DNA from 3 places in the Pantoea cypripedii genome. Region 3 is predicted to be linked to each of the others. Evidence: predicted binding sites of a transcription regulator. Region 3 holds the regulator's gene; each other region holds the start of a gene.
What was found. The regulator PurR, encoded in region 3, represses purine synthesis genes. The targets are predictions, from matches to a motif close to CANGCAAACGTTTGCNTG.
Positions count from the first base shown of each region.

Region 1: a site for PurR is predicted at 6,611-6,628, ahead of rbsD (D-ribose pyranase). Genes of this name have one in related genera too.
Region 2: a site for PurR is predicted at 5,322-5,339, ahead of HA50_RS12075 (NCS2 family permease). Genes of this name have one in related genera too.

Region 1 covers NZ_MLJI01000001.1:4,400,550-4,408,667, reverse strand. The annotation lists gene ravA (ATPase RavA) at 1-100, opposite strand, end outside; gene kup (low affinity potassium transporter Kup) at 400-2,268, shown strand; gene qseC (quorum sensing histidine kinase QseC) at 2,287-3,618, opposite strand; gene qseB (quorum sensing response regulator transcription factor QseB) at 3,615-4,277, opposite strand; gene HA50_RS20615 (YgiW/YdeI family stress tolerance OB fold protein) at 4,461-4,856, shown strand; gene HA50_RS20610 (DUF3472 domain-containing protein) at 4,892-6,403, opposite strand; gene rbsD (D-ribose pyranase) at 6,642-7,061, shown strand; gene rbsA (ribose ABC transporter ATP-binding protein RbsA) at 7,069-8,118, shown strand, end outside.
Region 2 covers NZ_MLJI01000001.1:2,609,696-2,617,813, reverse strand. The annotation lists gene HA50_RS12105 (ABC transporter permease subunit) at 1-675, shown strand, start outside; gene HA50_RS12100 (ABC transporter substrate-binding protein) at 789-1,727, shown strand; gene HA50_RS12095 (D-lyxose/D-mannose isomerase) at 1,787-2,470, shown strand; gene HA50_RS12090 (ketose 1,6-bisphosphate aldolase) at 2,483-3,343, shown strand; gene HA50_RS12085 (carbohydrate kinase family protein) at 3,345-4,397, shown strand; gene HA50_RS12080 (response regulator) at 4,334-5,080, opposite strand; gene HA50_RS12075 (NCS2 family permease) at 5,512-6,810, shown strand; gene HA50_RS12070 (helix-turn-helix domain-containing protein) at 7,200-7,457, opposite strand; gene HA50_RS31065 (hypothetical protein) at 7,575-7,841, opposite strand; gene HA50_RS31390 (hypothetical protein) at 7,931-8,092, shown strand.
Region 3 covers NZ_MLJI01000001.1:1,882,524-1,890,641, forward strand. The annotation lists gene cfa (cyclopropane fatty acyl phospholipid synthase) at 1-867, opposite strand, end outside; gene punC (purine nucleoside transporter PunC) at 1,176-2,384, opposite strand; gene punR (DNA-binding transcriptional activator PunR) at 2,494-3,405, shown strand; gene purR (HTH-type transcriptional repressor PurR) at 3,402-4,427, opposite strand; gene cydH (cytochrome bd-I oxidase subunit CydH) at 4,713-4,802, shown strand; gene HA50_RS08805 (C40 family peptidase) at 4,858-5,643, opposite strand; gene HA50_RS08810 (Grx4 family monothiol glutaredoxin) at 6,011-6,343, shown strand; gene rnt (ribonuclease T) at 6,380-7,045, opposite strand; gene gloA (lactoylglutathione lyase) at 7,154-7,561, opposite strand; gene nemA (alkene reductase) at 7,658-8,118, opposite strand, start outside.

The DNA of each region.
Region 1 (8,118 bases), 2.5 Mb from region 3:
GCAGGCAGAGGCGGATCGCATGATGCCGTTCATACAACCCTTTTTCTAAAGCGTTGCTCAGGCGAGAAATTCTTTCTGCCAAAAGATGGGGTTGAGCCATAATCACATCATTGTCCTTCTGATCCTGTGCCACGCATTCTGGCGAGCGCATTACTCTACTGATTATCATGCGTGAAAGCGTTGATAGCCGTCAGCTTTTTTGTTTCAGAAGGTTGAGGCGAGGCCACTCGCCTGTTCCGGCCTCTTTTTGCCGGATTTTGCAGCGAAAAAACGCGTTGCTGACGCCATGTTGTATGTTAGTAAGGGTAGGTTTTTTTGGGAATATGTGCATACTGTGCGCTTTTTGATGGCCAGAGCGGTCGGCAAACCGCCTGATCGACTCCAACAAAAGATAACTCTATGAGCTCGGAAAACAAGCAGTCCCTAGGCGCAGTCACGCTGGCCGCCATCGGCGTGGTGTATGGCGATATTGGTACCAGCCCGCTTTATACCTTACGTGAATGTCTCTCCGGCCAGTTTGGCTTTGGTGTGGAACGCGAAGCGGTATTTGGCTTTCTTTCCCTGATTTTCTGGCTGCTAATTTTGGTGGTGTCGCTGAAATACATCAGCTACGTGATGCGTGCGGATAACGCCGGTGAAGGTGGGATTCTGACGCTCATGTCACTGGCGGGACGTAATACCGGTGCCAGAGCCACGGCGATTCTGGTGATTATGGGGTTAATTGGTGGCAGCTTCTTCTATGGTGAAGTGGTCATCACCCCGGCTATCTCGGTGATGTCGGCGATTGAAGGCCTGGAAATTGCCGCTCCTTCGCTCGATCCCTGGATTGTTCCGCTGTCGATTACCGTATTAACCCTGCTATTTATCATCCAGAAACACGGTACCGGTATTGTTGGCAAACTGTTTGCCCCGGTGATGCTGCTGTGGTTTATCGTGCTGGCGGTACTCGGTGCGGATAGCATCATCAAAAACCCGGAAGTGTTGCAGGCGCTTAACCCGTCGCATGCGGTGTACTTCTTTGTGCATTACAAAACTGTCTCCTTCTTTGCGCTGGGCGCTGTGGTGCTGTCGATCACCGGTGTGGAGGCGTTGTATGCCGATATGGGGCACTTCGGTAAGTTGCCGATTCGCGTGGCATGGTTCGCGGTGGTGCTGCCGTCGTTGGTGCTAAATTACTTTGGCCAGGGCGCGCTGCTGCTGTCTCATCCTGAAGCCATCAAAAACCCCTTCTTCCTGCTGGCCCCGGACTGGGCGCTCATTCCGCTGTTGATCCTCGCCACGCTGGCGACGGTGATTGCTTCGCAGGCGGTTATTTCCGGCGTGTTCTCGCTGACGCGTCAGGCAGTGCGTCTGGGCTATCTGCCCCCGATGCGTATTATTCATACCTCTGAGATGGAGTCCGGCCAGATCTACGTTCCGGTGATCAACTGGCTGCTCTATTTCGCCGTGCTGATTGTCATCGTCAGCTTTGAACATTCCAGCAATCTGGCGGCAGCGTACGGTATCGCGGTAACGGGCACCATGGTGCTGACCACCATTTTGTCCTGCACCGTGGCGATCAAAAACTGGCACTGGAATAAAATTCTGGTCAGTTTCATTCTGGTTTCGTTGCTGTGTATCGATGTGTCGCTGTTCTCCGCCAACCTGGTGAAAATCTTCTCCGGCGGCTGGCTGCCGCTCTCCCTGGCGCTGGTGATGTTTATCGTCATGACCACCTGGAAAAGCGAGCGTTTCCGCCTGCTGCGCCGTATGCATGAACACGGCAATTCTCTCGAAGCGATGATTGCTTCACTGGAAAAATCACCGCCGGTGCGTGTGCCGGGCACCGCGGTGTATATGTCGCGTGCGTTAAACGTCATCCCGTTTGCCATGCTGCATAACCTCAAGCACAACAAAGTGTTGCATGAACGTGTGGTGCTGCTGACGCTGCGTACCGAAGATGCGCCTTATGTGCATAACGTGCGACGGGTGACGATTGAACAGCTGTCACCGACTTTCTGGCGTGTGGTCGCCAGTTATGGCTGGCGTGAAACGCCGAATGTGGAAGAGATTTTCCACCGCTGCGGGCTGGAAGGCCTGAACTGCCGCATGATGGAAACCTCGTTCTTTATGTCGCATGAGTCGCTGATTATTGGCGACCGACCGTGGTATCTGCGTCTGCGCGGTAAGCTGTTCCTCGCGCTACAACGCAATGCGCTGCGCGCGCCGGATCAGTTTGAAATCCCGCCGAACCGGGTGATTGAACTGGGAACTCAGGTCGAGATCTGACACCCTTTGCGCGTCCGCTTACCAGCTGAGCGTGACGCGCAATCCCCCTGCTTCTCGCTGACTAAATACCACGCGAATACCATGCAGCTGCGCGATATTCTTCACAATGGATAAGCCCAGCCCACTGCCGTTTTGCGTTTGTCCGGGAGGTCGCCAGAAACGTTCCCCCAACCGCGCTAAGTGCGCATCGCTCACGCCCGGACCATTATCGTCAATGGTGAGGGTACGTGCAGCCAGCCTGACCTCTACCAGGCTACCGCCGGGGGTATAACGCAGCGCGTTATCCAGCAAATTACGCACCATCAATGACAACAACAGCTGATGACCGTTCATCACCGGCTCGGCGGCCATGTGTAACTGAAGTTCGATATTTTGCTGTTCTGCCTGCGGATAATGCTCGGCCAGCAAGGTTTGCAGCAATGGAGCCAGGGCGACTGGCTGGAACTCGCTACGCAGATCGTCCGCTTCCACCCGGGACAGCGTAAGCAGCTGATCCACCAGCCGGGTGGCACGCAGGATCCCGGCATCCAGTTGCTGTAGCGCACGGTTGCGCATCGCCTCATCGTCATCCGCCAGCTGGATCACTTCACTCTGCACCCGTAGTGCTGCCAGTGGCGTGCGCAGCTCGTGGGCGGCATCTGAGGTAAAACGGCGTTCACGCTGGACCATCTCAGCCATGCGGTTGAACAGGCCGTTTAACGCCTGAACCAGCGGTTGAACTTCTTTCGGCAGCCGCACAAGCGGCAACGGCGTGGCATCATCGGCGGCACGCTGGTGGAGTGAGCGGGTGAGGCGTTTCAACGGGCGCAATTCAAACCACACCAACCCCAGCAACAATACCAACATAAACGGCAGTGCGAACAACCATGGCATGATGCTGCTCTGGGCCAACGTGCGCGTCATATCATCGCGATAATCCTTCTCCTGACCCACTACCACACGATAGCGTTGATCCGGAGAAGTCAGCCATAGCAGACGCCAGCTGTCATCATCATCCCGCAGACGCCCATCGCGGAAACCGTCGCGCCGGTCATCAAACTGTAAATCGCGACCGTTTTCGCCATCATTCAGCAGGAGTTTGCCATCGTGACTAAAAATAGCGAAGGCCAGCGCGTCGTCATCCTGTTTACCCCGATGCTTACTCAGGAGCGCTTTGTTTTTTGGCAGAGTGGCTTCATGCAGCGTGGCCGGATCGAGTGCCAACAGGCGTTTGGCAAACAGCATTTGCTGGGTATCGAACAGTTCATTAACGGTGTCGCGCGTCTGGTGCCAGGCGCTCAGGCTGGCGCTGCCCCAGCACAGGATGATCAGCACGACAAAGCCGATGGCGAGGCGCAGGAACAGACTCATTCTGCCGCTCCCAGCGTGTAGCCAACACCATGCACGGTGCGGATAAACTGGCTGCCAAGTTTTTTGCGCAGATGGTGGATGTGGACTTCGACCGCATTACTGGAGACATCGTCATCCCAGCTATACAGTTTTTCCTCCAGCTGGCTGCGTGTCAGCACCCGGCCAGGATTGCGCAGAAACAGTTCCAGCAGGGCCAGCTCGCGGCTTTTTAGCATGACCGGATCTCCGTCATACAGCACGCTATGGCTGGCGGGTGACATCACTACCTTGCCGTGGCGTAATTCGGGTTGTAACTGGCCATGCCGACGGCGAATCAGCGCCTGCAAACGTGCCGCCACTTCCGTCAGGGCAAAAGGTTTGCAGAGGTAGTCATCTGCTCCCAGCTGCAATCCCTGCACCCGCTGATCGAGCGCATCCCGTGCGGTCAGGATCAATACCGGGACATCCTGACCCTGCTGACGCCACTGGCGCAGAATATCGAGTCCATCCCGTTCAGGCAGGGACAAATCAAGAATTACCGCATCCCAGGGGGCAGATGCCAGCGCCTGAAATCCCGCATCCCCGGAAACAAACCAGTCCACACTAAAACCGAGTTTGGTCAGGCCGACTTTCAGGCCATCACCAATGATCCCGTCGTCCTCAATCAATAAAATCCGCATGTAAAACCCTCCTTTCCTGCTGGTGTTATACGAAGCAGAGTTACGCATGTACAGGAGAAATGGCGACATTTTGCCTGTTTTTCACCAATTTTAATTAATTGATCAGCCTTAAGATCCTGTTAAGAACCTTATGGTGAAATAGCCCGCGTATCCCGCACATTTCATGGAAAAGAGGTGAATCAAATGAAAAAGCATGCAGCACTTTTCGCGATCGTTGCGCTGGTTGCCACGCCGGTTCTGGCGGCACAGCAGGGTGGATTTGTCGATCCCAATGCGCCAGCCGTACAAAGTCATTCAGGTGGTTTTCAGGCTGGCAACACCAGCGTAGTAACGGTGAAGCAGGCAGAAGAGATGAAGGACGATAGCTGGATCACCGTGCGCGGTTCTCTGGAGAAGCAAATAGGCAAGGAGGATTACTTGTTCCGCGATGAGACCGGCAGCATGAAGGTCGAAATTGATCACAAGCATTGGAATGGGCAAACCATTTCACCGAAGGATCGGGTTGAGCTGACAGGTGAGCTGGATAAAGATTTCAATGCGATTGAGCTGGATGTGAAACAAGTGAAAAAACTGCCGTAAACGCATTCAGGGGCTGCCATGGCAGCCCCTTTTCGTTATTGCACCAGCCAGACGGAGTGCTGCCCCGGTGTGTTGCCCTGCGTCCAGTAGGCCGCTTTATAGGTTTTCCCCTGATAAATGACACTATCGCCGCCGGAATAGGCCATCGATGCTTTCCATTCTGTTATCTGAGATGGATTGGCCAGTTTCCAGGCATCGTTATAACCGGGTCTGAATAGCGTCCAGTATTTCGCGACGTATTTGATCCCTTCATAGGTCACTTTGTCCCCTGCCACATAAGGCGTACCCGCTTGCCATTCCGGAAACTCGGTGCCCGGCTGATCCGGTGTGGTCGGATTTTCCGGTGCAGTGACTGTTATGGTCACGCGTTTAGTGTCTTGTTTGCCATTTTTGCTCACGGTTAATTCATAGATGGCGGTACCGCTGGAATTCGCTGGGAAGAGGGCGCGAACCTTAGCCTGTCCTAATGCGCTTACCCAGCCACCCTTTTCTTCTTCCTGTAGCCAGAAGCTGCCCTTGCCTCCTGTGACTTTCCAACTGTATGAATCGGCATTTTTACTGCCGGAAGCATCCAGCTCGCGGACAATCGATCCATCAGATGAGCTGATGACGCTAAAATCGGCAGGCACCACCGCGACAGGCGCGTTATCGGTGTTGCCACCGGAATTATTATCTCCGTCAAATGTTCCTCCGGCGCTCATAATGACTTCGGTCGGATACGTACCGGTCATGTCATAGGTTGCGCAGGTATTGGGGTTCGAATCGGAGATATAGCTCTGCCATGGGGTGGCGGTATCGGAATACACACCCGAGACGTCATTGTACTTAACAACAAAATTGGTACGTTGCGCGCAGGTGAGTTCTCCGTTCAAAAACCACTCAGCCCAGCCCAACAGGCTTGGTTGCAGATCTGACCAACGAGCAGGTACGGATACGATACCGATGATGGTCTCTTGACCGGTAGTCTGATCGGTGACAGAACCTTGCCAGGTTGTCAGACTTTGCGCGGCATCCTGTCCGGTACGTTTCACGTTGAAGGTATATTTATGGCCAACTTCCCAGTCATAAGGAATATGGCAACTCATACCGGTATCGGGGTCGGTCGAATCTGCGCCGCGCTTACAGGCTTCAACGTTACTTTGGGTGCCTTTGCCGAAAATGCTGAACAGCGCGGTTTTGCCATACTCACCATTTGGCTGGAGACCAAAATAAAAAGCGCCTTCACTCATATACCAGCCCTGATAAGCCCAGTACCAGGGTGGCGCTTCATTTGTCATTTCCTGCACTTCCATGCTTGCCGTCAACGCGCTGAGCATTTTGCTGCTCTGCATGTTGGGATGGGTGCTGAAATGTACGTTCGGTGTGCGGGCTTTATCTCCCTGATCGTTATGCGCTTTTGCCACAGGCACATTGACAGTTAAGAGCGAGAGCGCAATCAAACTTCCGAGTGTTTTCACCTTGAAATTCATCATTGTCCTTAGATAAATCCATCTGTATTTACAGCCAGCGGATGGTTGTTCAGTGTTGGTTTTTGCGTGAAGTGACATATCCGGACACATCAGAAAACATATTGACATGAGGTTAAATAAGGAATTTCTCCTGAAAACCAGGTGAGTTCTTTAGTCGGAGGTAAAAGAACTCAGGTTTTTTCCGCCTAACTCAAATTTTCCCCGGTACAAGCGAAACGTTTCGATGGCGATCACATTTCCGTGATGTCGCCATTGAGTTGCGGTGGACATTTTATACACTCCGGTCAGCGAAACGTTTCGCTGTGGAGTGGAAGAAATGAAGAAAGGTCGCTTGTTAAACGCTGAAATCTCTCATGTGATTGCCCGTCTGGGACACACGGATACGCTGACGATTGCTGATGCGGGGTTACCCATTCCGCTGGGGCCGCAACGTATCGATCTGGCGCTGACGCCAGGTACGCCCGGGTTTTTACAGGTTGTTGAGGTGGTAACTGAAGAGATGCAGGTCGAAAGCGCTCTGATGGCGGAAGAGATTAAGCAACACAATCCGCAGCTCCACAGTGCTCTGCTCGCCGTGCTCGAAGCCTTGCAACAGCACCAGGGAAATACCATTGCCGTTAGTTACATCAGTCATGAACAGTTCAAACAACAGACTCAGCGTAGTCAGGCGGTCATTCGCAGCGGAGAGTGTTCTCCGTATGCGAATGTCATCCTGAGCGCGGGCGTTACCTTCTGAGGTCGTTATGCAACCGTTATTGCAACTCAAAGGGATTGAAAAGTCATTTCCCGGTGTGAAAGCGCTGAAGGGCGCATCGCTGTCGGTCATGCCGGGGCGTGTCATGGCGCTGGTGGGGGAAAACGGTGCCGGTAAATCCACCATGATGAAGGTGTTGACGGGTATCTACAGCATGGATGCGGGATCGCTACAGTGGCTGGGCCAGGAAACCACTTTCTCCGGGCCGAAAGCGTCACAGGAAGCTGGCATCGGCATTATTCACCAGGAACTGAATTTGATCCCGCAACTGACGGTCGCGGAGAACATCTTCCTTGGGCGTGAATTTGTTAACCGTTTTGGCCGCATCGAGTGGAAAAAGATGTATGCCGAAGCGGATACGCTGCTGCAACGCCTCAACCTGCGTTTCAACAGCCATAAGCTGGTGGGTGATTTGTCGATTGGTGACCAGCAGATGGTGGAAATCGCCAAGGTACTCAGTTTTCAGTCGCGGGTGATCATTATGGATGAACCGACTGATGCGCTGACCGATACCGAAACGCTGTCGCTCTTCCGCGTCATTAATGAACTGAAGGCGCAGGGCTGCGGCATTGTCTACATCTCCCACCGTATGAAAGAGATTTTCGAGATTTGCGATGACGTCACGGTGTTCCGTGATGGTCAGTTTATTGCCGAACGTACGGTCAGCGAACTCAGCGAAGATAGCCTGATTGAGATGATGGTGGGTCGTAAGCTGGAAGATCAATATCCACATCTCGGCCAGGCACCCGGCGCGGTACGTTTGCAGGTGGAAAACCTGAGTGGCCCAGGGGTGCATGAAGTCAGCTTTACCCTGCGCAAAGGGGAAATCCTTGGCGTTTCCGGTCTGATGGGTGCAGGCCGTACCGAATTGATGAAGCTGCTGTACGGCGCACTGCCACGCAGCGGCGGCAAGGTGATGCTTGATGGCCGTGAAGTGGTGACGCGCGCACCGCAGGATGGCCTGGCGAATGGCATCGTTTATATCTCCGAAGATCGCAAACGCGATGGCCTGGTGCTGGGCATGTCAGTGAAAGAAAAC
Region 2 (8,118 bases), 730 kb from region 3:
CTGACCATCCCGGCGGCGCTGGGAGCAGGACTCATCATGGGGCTGTTCAATGGCCTGCTGGTGGCCTGGGCCGGATTGCCGCCGTTTATCGTTACCCTCGGCACCTACACCGCCTTGCGTGGCGCGGCTTATCTGCTGGCAGACGGCACCACGGTGATTAACTCCGACATCAACTTTGAGTGGATAGGCAATGGCTATATCGGGCCGATTCCGTGGCTGATTGTCATTGCCTTTGCGGTGATTGCCTTGTGCTGGTTCATTCTGCGCCGCACCACGCTGGGGGTTCATATCTACGCGGTGGGCGGCAATATGCAGGCGGCACGTCTCACCGGCATTAAGGTCGGGGCGGTGCTGGCGTTCGTTTATGCCGTCAGTGGCCTGCTGTCCGGGCTGGGCGGGTTGATGAGCGCCTCGCGGCTGTACAGCGCCAACGGCAACCTCGGGGTGGGTTACGAGCTGGACGCGATTGCTGCTGTGATTCTCGGTGGCACCAGCTTTGTCGGCGGTATCGGCACCATCACCGGCACGCTGATTGGTGCGTTGATTATCGCCACGCTGAACAACGGCATGACGCTGATGGGGGTGTCGTACTTCTGGCAGCTGGTGATTAAGGGTGGGGTGATCATTATTGCCGTGTTGATCGACAAGTACCGTACCCGGCATCACGTGGGTTGAAAGAGAAAAAAACGCGCGATAAATCGCGCCGCTACGGGATGGCGCACGATTTTGTAGCGGCGCGATTTATCGCGCAACGCAATACCAACAAAAAAAGCAGGAGAACATCGACTATGCGTTTTAATCCGATTATCACCGGACTGCTGGCGGCCACGCTTCTCAGCGCACCGCTGGTCCAGGCCAAAGAGTTAAAAGCCATTGGTGTCACCGTCGGCGATCTCGCCAACCCGTTCTTCGTGCAGATCACCAAAGGGGCGGCACTGGAAGCACGCAAGCTGGCGGGAGATGACGTGAAGGTGACGCTGGTCTCCAGCGGATACGATCTCGGCCAGCAGGTGGCGCAAATCGACAACTTTATCGCCGCCAAAGTGGACATGATCATCCTCAACGCCGCTGACTCGAAAGGGATCGCGCCTGCCGTCAAACGCGCCCGCGATGCCGGGATCGTGGTGGTGGCGGTGGACGTGGCTGCCGAAGGTGCCGATGCCACCATCACCTCCGATAACACCGCCGCAGGGGCAATGGCCTGTAAATACATCTCTGACCGCCTGAAAGACAAAGGCAATGTGGTAATCATCAACGGACCGCCGGTTTCAGCGGTGCAGAACCGTGTGGAAGGCTGCATGAACGAGTTCAAAACCCACCCGGATATCAAGATCCTGTCCTCCAACCAGAACGCCAAAGGCAGCCGCGAAGGTGGGCTGGAGGTGATGACCGGCCTGCTGTCGGCTAACCCGAAAATTGATGCGGTGTTCGCCATTAACGATCCTACCGCCATCGGCGCGGATTTAGCGGCTAAACAGGCGCAGCGCCATGAATTCTTTATTGTTGGCGTCGATGGCAGCCCGGACGGTGAAGAGGCGCTGAAACGTAAAGGTTCGCTGTTTGTCGCCACCCCGGCGCAGGACCCACAGGTAATGGCGGCGAAAGCGGTGGAGATCGGTTACGACATCCTGCAAGGCAAACCTGCGCCGGATAAGCCGGTGCTGATCCCGGTGTCGATGATCGACCGCAACAACGTTAGCAGCTACAAAGGCTGGACGGTGAAATAACCGACGCGGGCGGTGCGCATGCGGGCCGCCCCCACTTTCCACTGACCGGAGACGCAGTGATGCAACGTTCGGAAGTGAATACCATTCTGCAACTCACCCGTGAATTCTTTATGCGCCAGGATGTCCATCTGCCCAGCTGGGCTGATTATGGCCTGAGCCAGTGGCGTGCGCTGGATAAGCCGGCGGCCGACGAGCTGCTGGCGCTGCACCTCGGCTGGGATGTCACCAGCTTTGGCGCACAGGATTTCTTTCAGACCGGTTTAACCCTGTTCACCCTGCGTAACGGTTCGCGCGGCGGCAAGCCGTGGGCGAAACCCTACGCGGAAAAGATCATGCATGTGCGGGAAGGGCAGGTGACGCCGATGCATTACCACCCGCAAAAGATGGAAGACATTATCAATCGTGGCGGCGGCAACCTGATTGTCACGCTGCACAATCGTGATGGCGACCGGCTGGCCAACACAGCGGTGAATGTCACCCTTGATGGCATTCGTCAGACCCATGCCGCCGGATCACAACTGCGCCTGTCGCCGGGGGAGAGCGTCACCCTGGTGCCGGGTATCTGGCACAGCTTCTGGGGCGAAGAGGGTTACGGTGACGTGCTGGTAGGGGAGGTTTCCATGCCGAACGATGACGAGCACGACAACGTCTTTCTCACCCCGCTGGCGCGCTTCAACCCGATTGATGAGGATGAAGACCCGCGCTGGCTGCTGTGTAACGAATATGCCCGCTGGCTGGACTGAAGGAGCAACGATATGGCACTGATCTCACTGGCGCAGGGCCTGGCTCATGCGCAACAAAACGGTTATGCCCTCGGCGCGTTTAACGTGCTCGATACCCACTTTCTGCGCGCCTTGTTCCACGCGGCAGAGCAGCAGCGTTCACCGTTTATCATCAATATCGCCGAGGTGCATTTTAAGTATGTCAGCCTCGATCATCTGATTGCGGCCATCCGCACTGAGGCGGCGTTGCACGATATTCCGGTAGTGCTGAACCTCGATCACGGCCTGCATTTCGAAGCGGTGATGCAGGCGATCCGTCTCGGTTTTACCTCGGTGATGTTTGATGGTTCCACCCTCAGTTATGACGAGAACGTGCGTCAGACCCAGGAAGTGGTGAAGATCTGCCACGCGCTCGGGGTGTCGGTGGAAGCGGAACTCGGCGCGGTCGGCGGGGATGAAGGTGGCGCGTTGTTTGGTGAAGCGGACAGCGACAAATTTACCGATCCCCGATTGGCGGCGGAGTTTGTGCGCAGCACCGGCATTGATTGCCTGGCGGTGGCGATAGGCAATGCGCATGGCAAATACAAAGGCGAACCTAAACTCGATTTCGACCGGCTGGCGGCGATCCGCGATGCGGCACGGGTGCCGCTGGTGCTGCACGGCGGTTCCGGCATCAGCGATGCGGATTTCCGTCACGCTATCAGCCTCGGCATTCATAAAATCAATTTCTACACTGGCATGTCGCAGGCGGCATTGGGGGCGATTGAGAGCCAGATTGCCCAGCGTGAAGCACGTTACGATGCCTTTGCCGAGCTACTGATGGCGGTGGAGCGCGATATCGCCAACGTGGTGGCGCAGCAGATGCGGGTATTTGGCAGCGCCGTGAGAGCCTGAGATGGTGGCACGCAGCGGCATCTTAGCGGCAGGCAGCATGCTGGTGGATCATGTGCAGCGTATCAGCCACTGGCCGGAGCAGGGCTGGCTGGCCGAAATCCACCACAGCGAAAAGTGTAGCGGTGGTGCGGTGCCGAATGTGTTATTCACCCTGGCACGTATGCAGATCAACCTGCCGCTGGCGGCTGTCGGGATGATCGGTGAGGACAGCGACGGCGACTACCTGGTGCAACTGCTGGACCAGCATCATGTTGAGCGACGTTTTGTCCAGCGTACCCGCAGCGTGAATACCGCCATGACTCAGGTGATGACCACGCCCGATGGACAGCGCACGTTCTTCCATGCGCGGGGAGCCAATGCGCAGCTCGATCTGGCGCATTTTTCCGCTGTGAATACCGATCATCGCATCTTCCATCTGGGGTATCTGCTGCTGCTGGATGCCCTCGATGTACCGGATACAACCTGGGGCACGCGCAGCGCACAGTTGCTGGCGCAGATGCAGCAGCGCGGTTATCTGACCTCACTCGATCTGGTGTCGCGTGCCGGGGAGTATCAGGCATTGGTGGTGCCCGCGTTACGCTGGCTCGACTATCTGGTGATTAACGAACTGGAAGCGCAATCGCTCACCGGCATCAGCCTGCGCAGCGAACAGGGACTCGCGCCGCCTGCCAGCTTTGCTGCCGCTGCCCGCTGGCTGGCGCAACAGGGGGTACGGCAGCGCGTGGTGATCCATGCCCCCGAGGGCGCATGGGGGTTGCCGGTGGGTGGCGAAGGGCACTGGCAACCGGCGTGGCAGTTACAACCGGAGGAGATTGTCGGCAGCGTCGGCGCAGGGGATGCTTTCTGCGCCGGGGTGCTGTATGCCAGCCACCAGGGCTGGCCGATGACCGACACCCTAAAGCTGGCGCACACCTGCGCCTGTTTCAATTTGCATGCGGCCAATGCGCTGGACGGCACCCGCCCTTTGAGCGAGATGCAGCGCTGGATGGGTCAGGCGATTTGCGTGACTGGCGCGACCGACGCCGGACGCATCACATCAGCGGAGAAAACATAACCAAGTCCGCGGATGGTGCGAATCAGGCTGGGCTGGTGCGGGTTCATTTCAATCTTGCGCCGCAGCCGCATAATTAACACATCAATGGTGCGATCAAACACATCCAGGGTTTCGCTGTGGGTGAGTTCCAGCAACTGATCGCGCGTCAGCACTTTACGTGCGTGGCACACCAGCGCACGCAACAGCGCATACTCGCCCTGGGTGAGCGGCACGCTTTCACGCTGAGGGTTGAACAACTGGCAACGTGCTTCATCCAGTCGCCAGCCGTTAAATTGCCAGCCATCATCCTGGACGCTGTCCGGTTGCGCCAGCCGTCCGCAACGACGTAACGCGGCGCGGGCGCGCGCCACCACCACGCGTGGATTGAAGGGTTTGGCAATGTAATCGTCCGCGCCCATTTCCAGCCCGACCACCATATCCGCTTCCGATCCCATACCGGTCAGCATGATGACCAGCAACTCGGGCCGCTGTCGTTGCATCTGTTGCAACACCAGCAGCCCATTGGTGTCCGGTAACATCATATCCAGCATCACCAGCGAAATTTCCGGATGCGCGGCCAGTAATGTCAGCGCGTCTTTGCCCTGGTGGCAGCTATAAACGGTAAAAACATGTTCACTCAACACATCGTGCAGCAGTTCGCAGACGGCACGATCGTCATCCACTACCAGAATCGCGGGCTTCATTACGGGCCTCTTTTGTTATGGAAGAGTTAACGGAGAGTGTATACCGACCGCTTTTGCCTGCTGCATCAGGCAACAGAAACGTGAGCGACATCGCCTGACAGAATGCGAAAGCGTGCGTTACCGCAATCTTTTTTCACCCCCCCATTGACCTGTGGGAAAACGATTGCGCACACATGGTGCAATGCACCATAATCGCGCCTCGTTCTGGTTCAGAATAGTCTTAGCCGGTGCTGTGATTGAGAAGGTAAACGATTGCGTCCCGGCATGGCATAGCAATTGCTATGAGGACTGAGGGGAAAGGAGTTTGTATACAAGGCGGATCGATGGCAGAGCATGCAGCCCCGTCTGCTTTTTCCCGAAACAATAACGCGCATGCACACCCCATTGGCAAGAGAACGCACGTCAGTGACGTCTCCCCATCACGAGAGATGATGATGTTAGAAAAACTATTCAAGCTAAAAGCGCACAACACAACGGTCCGCACCGAAGTTATTGCGGGCATAACCACCTTCCTGGCAATGGCCTATATCCTGTTCGTTAACCCAAGCATCCTCGGTGCGACGGGCATGGATAAGGGTGCGGTCTTTGTGGCGACCTGTCTGGCGGCGGCGATTGGCTGCGTCCTGATGGGCCTGATTGCCAACTACCCGATTGCGCTGGCACCGGGTATGGGCCTCAACGCCTTCTTTACTTACACAGTAGTACTGCACATGGGTTACACCTGGCAAATCGCGCTGGGTGCGGTATTCCTCTCTGCCTGTATCTTCTTTGCCTTGTCGGTGTTCAAGATTCGTGAGTGGATTATTGCCAGCATTCCGTTGCCATTGCGCGCCGGGATTGCGGCGGGTATCGGCCTGTTCCTGGCACTGATTGCGCTGGAAGGGGCGGGTATCGTGGTCGATAACCCGGCCACCCTGGTGGGGCTGGGTGACCTGACTAAACCGGGTCCGCTGCTGGCACTGCTGGGCTTTGTTATCATCGTGGTACTGGAAGCGCGTCGCGTGACCGGTGCGGTGCTGATTGGTATTCTGATCGTCACCTTCCTGTCGATGGGCATTGGCCTGACGCCGTTTGGTGGCGTGTTCTCTGCACCGCCGTCAATCGCCCCGACTTTCCTGCATCTGGATATCGCGGGTGCCTTTAACGTCGGCCTGGTGAGCGTGATTTTTGCCTTCCTGTTTGTGGACGTGTTCGACAACACCGGGACTCTGCTGGGTGTGACGAAGCGTGCCGGTCTGGCGGATGAGCAGGGCAACGTGCCGAAAATGGGCCGTGCGCTGATTGCCGACAGTGCGGCAGCACTGTTTGGTTCACTGCTGGGTACCTCGACCACCACCAGTTATGTGGAATCGGCAGCGGGCGTCAGCGCCGGTGGCCGTACTGGTCTGACTGCGATTGTGGTTGCCATTCTGTTCCTGCTCAGCCTGTTCTTCTCGCCGCTGGCGGGCAGTGTACCGGTATTCGCTACCGCTCCGGCGCTGCTGTTTGTTGCCGTACTGATGGCATCCGGCCTGGCAGAGATTGACTGGAAAGACATCACCACCGCAGCCCCGGTCACCGTAACTGCGCTGACCATGCCGCTGACTTACTCCATCGCTAACGGTATTGCGTTTGGTTTTATTACCTGGACGGTAGTGAAGCTGCTGAGCGGTCGTACTAAAGAGGTGAATGCGGCGCTGATTATTATGTCGATCCTGTTTGTGATTAAACTGGGTTGGTTGAGTGCGTAATCGCGTATTGAGGCGGTTTCGTTAGCTACTGAGATAGTTTCGTTCGCCACGGGCACTGGCAAGTTTCAGTTCGCCAGTGCGGCGACCGAGCAAAGGGGACCTGGCCGTCCCCTTTGCATTCCACGGCCCTGCGCCGCCTTCCTCGCCGCTTCGCGGCTTTTTCGCGCGATAAATCGCGCCGCTACACGCCGCCTTTCGCCGCATCCTTGCGGCTCATCCTGGAATCGTTCCTGCGCTCAGCGAGTCCGGATGGCGCTCACCCCACCGCTGTCACAGTTATGCTGATCCTGGGGTTTCGTGTTGCTGCTGGGTGTTAGTGGCGCGATTTATCGCACGGTTCTGGCCGATATCTGGACGTTAATGAGGATGGACATCCCGCTAGTCTCCCGTTAAGATTTTATTTTCTTTGTAAGTAGTGGTTTTCTTTGTTTTTTGTTGCCTCCTGAATACCGACTGGGCCATATTTCACCGGGAGTCAGGCCTAAAGCCTGCGCAATAATTTTTTCTCCCCGTGGCCAGGGTCTCCGCAGAGCATTGTTTAATGTTCCAGCCGCAAGTCCATTTTCCCTTGAAAGTGCAGCAAGAGACTTCTTCTTTTTTCTGACCGCAGCAAGAATATCCTCTATATGCCAGTCTTTAAGACTCATTTTCCCTTTTCGCTCCATTGCCTATTCATCCCTTAAATTGAATATCTCTACGTCACGTGATGATTTATATATGGAGTAATAAATGATGTAAATCAGAAGAAAAAAACCTATGAAAATTCATAGAATGTCTTTTTCGTGATTTATGTAAATATCTTTATTTTCTGCCCATGGCATATCTCCATCATTCAGGCCTATGAGGGATTCCGGTGTGTAACCTGAATAACTACTGAATACTGAGTTTGATGTGATAAATTCATGATTTGAGTTTTTTACCAACATAATGCCAGCATTCCAGTGAATAATAGGGTGATCACAAAACCACTCAAAAAATAACCCTTCGGCTTGAGGTTGCTGAAAAATAACCCTACTATCAGTAGTAGCCATATTGAATGTTCTCGCGCTCATATTTTTTTGATGAAAGGATATTGCTGCCATGCTTTGCATGTGTGCAATTAACAAGGACGATCACTGTTATGAAAAACAAAGAGAAAAAACTCAAAACATTTCATTTGCCACAACAAAAAGGCAAGCTATCCGACTACTGGATTGCTATTTGCGAAGGTGAGGTAGAAGGCGCAGAAACAGAGCAGGAAGCGATAAAAAGGATCCTGAATAAAAGAAAAGATTTACACTGAATGTGTAAGTGTCATCTCATTTACTG
Region 3 (8,118 bases):
GCCATTCGGGAAGATATATTTGTCGATCCAGGGATCCACATTCATATCGGTTTTAACTGACCCGATGGTATGCAGCAGAAAAATACCGTCCGGCTTCAGATTACGATCGGCCACTTCAAAATAGGTTGCGTAGTTTTTCGGGCCAACGTGCTCGAACATGCCAACGGAAACGATGCGATCAAATTGCAGATTCAGGTCGCGATAATCCTGCAACAGGATGGTGACATCCAGACCGGCGCAACGCTCCTGCGCCATTTTCTGCTGTTCAGCGGAAATGGTTACGCCATGCACTTTGACGCCGTAATTGCGGGCGGCAAATTCAGCCAGTCCACCCCAGCCACAACCAATATCCAGCAAAGACATGCCGGGTTGGAGTTGCAGTTTGCGGCAAATCATATCGAGCTTGGCCTGCTGCGCCTGTTCCAGTGTTTCTGCATCCTTCCAGTAGCCGCAGGAATACTGCATAAAAGGATCGAGCATCAGTGAAAACAGGTCATTACCGAGATCGTAATGTTCTTTACCCACAATCCAGGCGCGTTTTCTCGATTGCAGATTGGTCAAACGCGCCGCAGCGATTCGCAGTGTGTCTTTAAAATGATGCGGTAATTGCTGATCCAGATGGTGTTTCAGTACGCGATGAAAGAACATGTCGAGGTTTTCACATTCCCACCAGCCGTCCATGTAACTTTCACCGAGGCCCAGCGATCCTTCCTGCAGGACCCGTTTAAAAAAATCCGGATGCTTAACCTGAATATCCCAGGGGCGAGTACCATTTATGGCAATATCGGCCCGTTCCAGTAATTCATGGGCGATACGAAACCAGTGGTTTTCTTCAAGGCTCACTTCTTCTATACACGATGAACTCATAGCTTCTCCATCACCTTTCCGATTTCAACCTGAGAAAAGAATAGTCAATTTCTCCAGGCTTGTGAGAGAACTCACGGAAAATCCGTGCGCCAGATATCCGACGTTTTACAGAGGTATGAATCTGAATAGAAATGTCTGGCACAACACCGGGGAGAACATCGTGCAGACACCATCCCAGCGACAGAGTCGCTAAATATTAATACAATTATGTTATTGATTTGTTACAGAAATGCTGACCCACGCAGTATATGCTTCCGTGGGTCAATATTCAACGACTTATCGTTAGTTTGCTAACTAAGGTCGTTGCGTTAGCGATTATCTTCGCAGGGACGGGAGTTGTGAGCAACATCACTTTGTGCGTTTGCCACAGCGGCACGCTGCCAGCCGAAACCAGCCCAGGCAAGTGCAACAGTGGCGAGCATCACCAGGCTGGTGCTGTGCAATGCCTGTTGTAAGCCAGCGGAAACCAGCAGGCTGGCGATAAAGCACAATCCCAGTTGCAGCAGGTTTTGTAAGGATGCCGCTTTACCGGTGGCCTGAGGGAAGGGCAGCAGCGCGCTGGCGACGACGATCGGGTAGATCGCGCCATTGGCCAGTGCCATGCCGCAAAACGGCAGCAGCAACGCCCAGAGCGCAGGGGTTGCAAGCTGGGCAACGGCAAACAGGCCGACGATGCTCAGGCTGTAAATCACCAGCAACCACGGCAGCAGTTGTTTGCCCTGAAACCGATTCAGCAGGGCACGGCAACCAAAGCCACCGACGAGGAAGGCGATGGTCTGCGGTACATAACTCAGACCAATATCGGCGGGTGACAGCCCGGCATCAGCAAGAATAAAAGGCGAACCGGTCAGCCAGGCGAAAAAGCTGGCGGAGCAGGCAGAGTAAATCAGCACATTACCGCTGTAGACCTTTGATGCCAGTAACGTCAACCAGCCGGGCTGTGGCGCGCGTGCCGCCTGAGTGCGGGCGGGGTTCGTCAGTCGCAGGGTACCGACCAGTAGCACCAGCGTGACCAGCGTCAGCAACAGGAAAATGCTGCGCCAGTGGAAATGGCCCATCAGCCAGGCTCCCAGCAACGGGGCCAGCGCCGGTGACAATGCCACCAGCGGCATAATGGTGGCGAAAACTTTGTTCGCCTGCGCCTGCGGATAGCGATCAACCACCAGCGCCTGCCAACTGACCGCCGCCGCGCACACCCCAAGCGCCTGGACAAAACGCAGCGCCAGCATCAGTCGTACATCGGTTACCCACAGCATGCCGAGACAGCCCAGCGCGAAGATCACTAATCCGGCCAGCAGAATGGGTTTGCGACCAAAGCGGTCAGACAACGGACCCCAGAAGACTTGCGCACAGGCGAAGCCACCGAGGAACAGGCTCAGGCTGGCACTGATGGTACCAGGGGCAGTAGCAAAATCCTGCTGCATGGCACCGAAGGCCGGCAGGTACATATCCGTAGCAAGAAAGCCCAGCATGCTTAGCAAAGCAAGGTAAGGCAAAAATCCTTTTGATGACAACATGGTGATTCTCATTAGACAAATTGAACGCCGGGGAGTGTAAAAGGGTGCGGCAGGCTTTGTGAAACGCTAATATTTGCGAGGTGCTATCAAAAATTTTGCAGGCAAAATGATGTGGTCTGAATACGCGCTTGAAGTGGTGGATGCGGTGGCGCGCAGCGGCAGTTTTAGCGCTGCGGCGCAGGAGTTGCATCGCGTGCCTTCTGCCATCAGCTATACGGTACGTCAGCTGGAAACCTGGCTGGCCGTGCCTTTGTTTGAAAGGCAGCACCGGGAAGTGGTGCTGACGGCCGCGGGTGAGCATTTCGTGCGTGAAGGGCGGAGTGTTATCAAAAAAATGCTGGCAACCCGACGCCAGTGCCAGCAACTGGCTAACGGCTGGCGTGGGCAGTTGAGCATCGCGGTTGACTGTATCGTTAAACCGCAGCGTACCCGGCAACTGGTAAAGGATTTCTACCGCCATTTCCCGGATATGGAGCTGATTATCAGCTATGAAGTGTTCAACGGGGTCTGGGATGCGCTGGCTGATGGTCGGGTCGATGTGGCGATTGGGGCCACCCAGGCCATTCCGGTCGGTGGGCGTTTTGCCTTCCAGGATATGGGCGCGCTGAACTGGCGTTGCGTGGTCAGTCCCGAGCATCCCCTGACAAAAAGTGCCCAGCTGGATGAAGAAACCTTACGGGCGTGGCCTTCACTGGTGCTGGAGGATACATCGCGGGCGCTGCCGCGGCGTATGACCTGGACGCTGGATAACCAGCGGCGTCTGGTGGTACCGGAGTGGGAAACCGGGATGGATTGTCTGCGGGCAGGGTTGTGCGTAGGGATGGTGCCGGGCCATTTAGCCCGGCCACTGCTGGATAGCGGCGTGTTAACCGAACTGACGTTGCCTGCACCTTTCCCGGAGAGTCCCTGCTGCGTCAGCTGGTCGGAACAACGCGCCTCACCGGCATTAAGCTGGTTGCTGGACTATCTGGGCGATGCAGAGACGCTCAACCATGAGTGGTTGAGCGAAACGGTGGCTTAGCGACGATAGTCGCGGAACGGGCCGTCGGCGACGGAGCGGCGTTCAATCAATGTGGGCTGCACTTCGATGGTCTGCGGCTCTTCGCGCTTACTGGTGATGCGATCGAGCAGCATTTCCAGCGCTTTTTCTCCCAGCTGTGCTTTTGGCTGATGAACGGTTGTCAGAGCCGGGGTGAAATACCGGGCGTTGCGCACGTTGTCATAGCCAATCACCGAGATATCCTGTGGCACGCGCAGCCCCATTTCATCGGCGGCACAAATCGCGCCCATCGCCATGATATCGCCACCACAAAACACCGCCGTCGGACGTTGTTTCTGGTTGAGGATCTGCTGCATCGCCTGATAACCGGATTCCGGTTCGAAGTCGCCCTGCACAATCCACTCCGGGCGCACGGTAATACCGGCTTCATGCAACGCCTGCATAAAACCAGCATGACGACCACCGCCAGTGTTGCGCTCCATCTGGCCAGGGATGGCACCAATGTCGCGATGTCCACGTTCGATCAGGTAACGTCCGGCGAGATAGCCACCCTGGAAGGCGTTATCCTGCACGGTATCGGTGAAATCACCGCGAGACTCGCCCCAGTCCATCACCACCATCGGGATATTGCGGTTCTCTTCCAGCATGGTGAGCAGGTCGTCGGGATATTCGGAACACATCACCAATAAACCGTCGACGCGCTTTTGCGCCATCATCGAGAGATAAGCACGCTGCTTTTGCAGATCGTTATGCGCATTGCCGAGAATCAGCGTATAGCCACGGTCGAAACAGTGGTTTTCCACCGCTTCAATGATTTCCGCGAAATAGGGGGCTTCGCTGGAGGTGGCGAGCAATCCCAGCGTTTTGGTGTGGTTGACTTTCAGGCTACGCGCCACGGCGCTGGGCGAGTAGTGCAGCTCTTTGATCGCTTCCCATACGGCGTTACGCGTTTCTTCCGCGACAAAACGCGTTTTGTTGATGACATGCGAAACCGTGGTGGTGGAGACACCGGCGCGTTTCGCCACATCTTTAATTGTTGCCATGAAAATGGTACTCCCGGGCTTATCGCAACTTACTGATAAGTATATTGTTAAACGTTTGCGTCTGCTAATGGTTTTGCGCCCCAATTTTCGGGGCAAATGGCGAAGAAAAAGGCGTTAACTCGCAGTTAAAATCACTTTAACAGGCCACAAACACAGCGTGCGCAAAATCTGTTGCGCAACGAAAGGCGGCGATTCTAGCAAGCTGGCGCGGATAACACGAGATTTTTGCCGGGCGCTGTGCGAAAATTACATTAACCCTTCAATTAATGTGACTAAGGAGTTGTGATGAGTACAGACCTGAAACTGGCGCTGGGTACTACCGTTGGCGCGTTGTTAATGATCATCGTGTTCAGCTTCACCGCGATCCTTCATTAATAAAAAAAGCCGGACCTGAAATTTCAGTGTCCGGCTTTTTATTGCGCGGTGATGTTTAGCGAATGGTTTTCGGCGTCATCATGCGGCGTGCACCGACATAATGCTTCTGCCAGTAATCTTCACCTAATGCGCTAATCTGAATATCTTTACCGGTACGCGGTGACTGAATAAATTTGCCGTTGCCCAGGTAAACACCCACATGGTCAGCGGTACCGCGATGGTTAATGCGGAAGAACACCAAATCTCCCTTCTCCAGCATATCGCGTTTGATCGGCGCCGCATCACGCAGGTGATACATTTCGTTAGCGGTGCGCGGGAATTTGTATTTCACCAGATCTTTATAGGCATACCACACCAGACCACTGCAATCGAAACCGGTATGCGGTGAAGTACCGCCCCACTGGTAAGGTTTACCGATCTGACCCATTAATTTGTTCATCGCCGTTTCACGCGCCTTTTGATAGCGCTGACGGTGTGATTTGCTCATCCTGATAGTGGTGAGGTCGCTGGCGTCATCCTGCTCATCCAACACTTTCGCCACGCGCTGATGACCATATTTTTTGGTCGGCGACTTCAGCAGGGCTTTTCTGCGGGTGGTTTTGTGCAGCGCAGTTTCGGTTTTGGTGGGTTTCTTCAGTCTTAACTTATGAACACTGCTGGTAAGGCGTGATTTTTTGGTGCTGGTCTTGACCGGGCGTCGTTTACGGCGCTCATCTTCGCGTGCACTTTTTTTCTCTGCATTATGCAAACTGGCATTGATGGGCGCATGCGGTGACGCAGAAGCCACATTAAAAAACAGTTGGGCGAAAGCCAGCATAAAAAGCGTAATAAGTAAACGCATAGTCCGGTTACAGGTTAAGCAGTCTGCGATAAAACAGCCTGCGGCAAGTTAGAAAAATCTGATCAATGATCAGCGCCGGGATTGATTCTAATCCACTTTTTTTCCAAAAGGTAAGGCATTTTTCGATTAATCTGTTACCAGATGGTATCTGGGGCAAAAATGAGCGATTTCAGCCGGTTAACGCAGCATAATTATTGCCAATTATTAATCGGTTCATGCTTGCTAATGATATGAAAATGTTATTTGTGGCGTTGGAACTTAACAAACATGGCGATTAAGGTCGCTGAGGAGCAAAATCCCGTTTTCAGTGCGGGGGTGAAGTCGCTACAATAAACAAACACGAAGTGAGGAATTAAGGAAGGCAAAAATGAGTACTGTTGAAAAAATTCAGCGCCAGATCGCAGAAAACCCGATCCTGCTGTATATGAAAGGTTCGCCGAAACTGCCAAGCTGCGGTTTCTCTGCGCAGGCGGTGCAGGCTCTGTCTGCCTGTGGTGAGCGCTTCGCGTATGTTGATATCCTGCAAAACCCGGATATCCGTGCTGAATTGCCGAAATATGCCAACTGGCCAACGTTCCCGCAGCTGTGGGTTGATGGCGAGCTGGTCGGTGGTTGCGACATCATCGTTGAGATGTTCCAGCGTGGTGAGCTGCAACCGCTGATTAAAGAAACTGCTGAGAAGTATAAAGAAGCAGAATAATTGCAAAGGCCGACGCATCGTCGGCCTTTCTTTTGGTCATTCTGCGTCGTCTTCCGACACATCGTCATTGAACGCCACTGGCCAGCCGCCAAGGCGCTTCCAGCGATTGACCAGCTCGCAAAACAGCGTCGCGGTTTGTTCAGTGTCATACAAGGCAGAATGCGCCTGGGTACTATCGAAATCCATACCTGCCGCTTTACAGGCTTTTGCCAGCACCGTCTGACCCAGCACCAGGCCGCTTAATGCTGCGGTATCAAAAGTAGCAAAGGGATGGAACGGGTTGCGTTTCAGACCGGCGCGCTCGGCAGCCGCCATCAGAAAGCCATGATCAAAGGTGGCGTTATGCGCCACAATTATCGCCCGATTGCAGTGACTGTCCTTTGTGCCTTTACGCACCATCTTAAAAATTGCATGTAACGCTTCATATTCGCTCACCGCGCCGCGGAGCGGGTTGCTGGGATCAATCCCGGTAAACGCCAGTGCATCTGGGTTAAGAATCGCGCCTTCAAAAGGTTCAACGTGAAAATGCAGTGTTTCGTCGCGATGCAGCCAGCCGTCTTCATCCATTTTGAGTGTGGTGGCGGCAATTTCCAGCAGGGCATCGGTTTTAGCATTAAAACCGGCCGTTTCGACGTCGATCACCACGGGATAAAAACCGCGAAAGCGTTGATGGAGAGCGTTTAAGTCGTTCGATTCAGACATCAGGATCTCATAGCAATAAATGGGGCAGCGCGCATTATGGCAAAAATTGCGAGAGGGTGCAGCAGGAGAGGAGCGCCAGCCCGTAAATGCACGAGCTGGCAGGCAGGCTTAGTTGCCGATGCCGTGTCCGGCATGTTTGTTTTCGATCAGTTCGATTTTGTAGCCATCCGGATCTTCGACAAACGCAATCACCGTGGTGCCGCCTTTAACCGGGCCAGCTTCACGGGTGACTTTACCACCGGCATCGCGGATGCGGTCGCAGGTGGCGGCGACATCATCAACGCCCAGTGCAATGTGCCCGTAGGCGTTGCCGAGATCATAGCTCTCGACGCCCCAGTTATAGGTCAGCTCAATCACGGCACCTTCGCTTTCTTCGGTGTAACCAACAAAAGCCAGGGTGTACTTATATTCGGTGTTTTCGCTCTGACGCAGCAGGCGCATGCCCAGCACACGGGTGTAAAAATCAATGGAACGCTGCAAATCGCCAACACGTAACATGGTGTGAAGTAAACGCATAACATCCTCTTTTAACAAGCACAAAGGCTAAGTATAGCGAGTTAACGCTCTGAAGAAACAGCATTGCCGCACATCCGGTGCGGCAATCGAACTTTCTTATAACGTCGGGTAATCGGTATAACCTTCGGCCCCGCCACCGTAGAAGGTTTCCGGACGCTGCGGATTCAGTGGCGCATCCTGTTGCAGGCGGGCGACCAAATCCGGGTTGGCGATAAAATCACGACCAAACGCGACGGCATCAATCAGGCCACGCTGAATCAGGTCATCCGCTTTTTCTATCGTGTAGGCACCGGCACCGATGATCACCCCTGGGAACAACGCGCGCACTTTCTCACGGAAAGCGTCGCTATAAGGCTGACCACCCGCCCAGTCTGGTTCTGACAGGTGCAGATAAGCCAGTTTACGTTTGCCCAATTCCGAGATGTACCACAGGGCGGCGGCTTCTTCATCCGCGCCATTTTCCAGATTCTGGAAAGCACCAATCGGTGAAATACGGATACCGATACGATCGGCAGACCAGTTAGCAATCGCCGCATCCACCACTTCAAGGGCGAAAC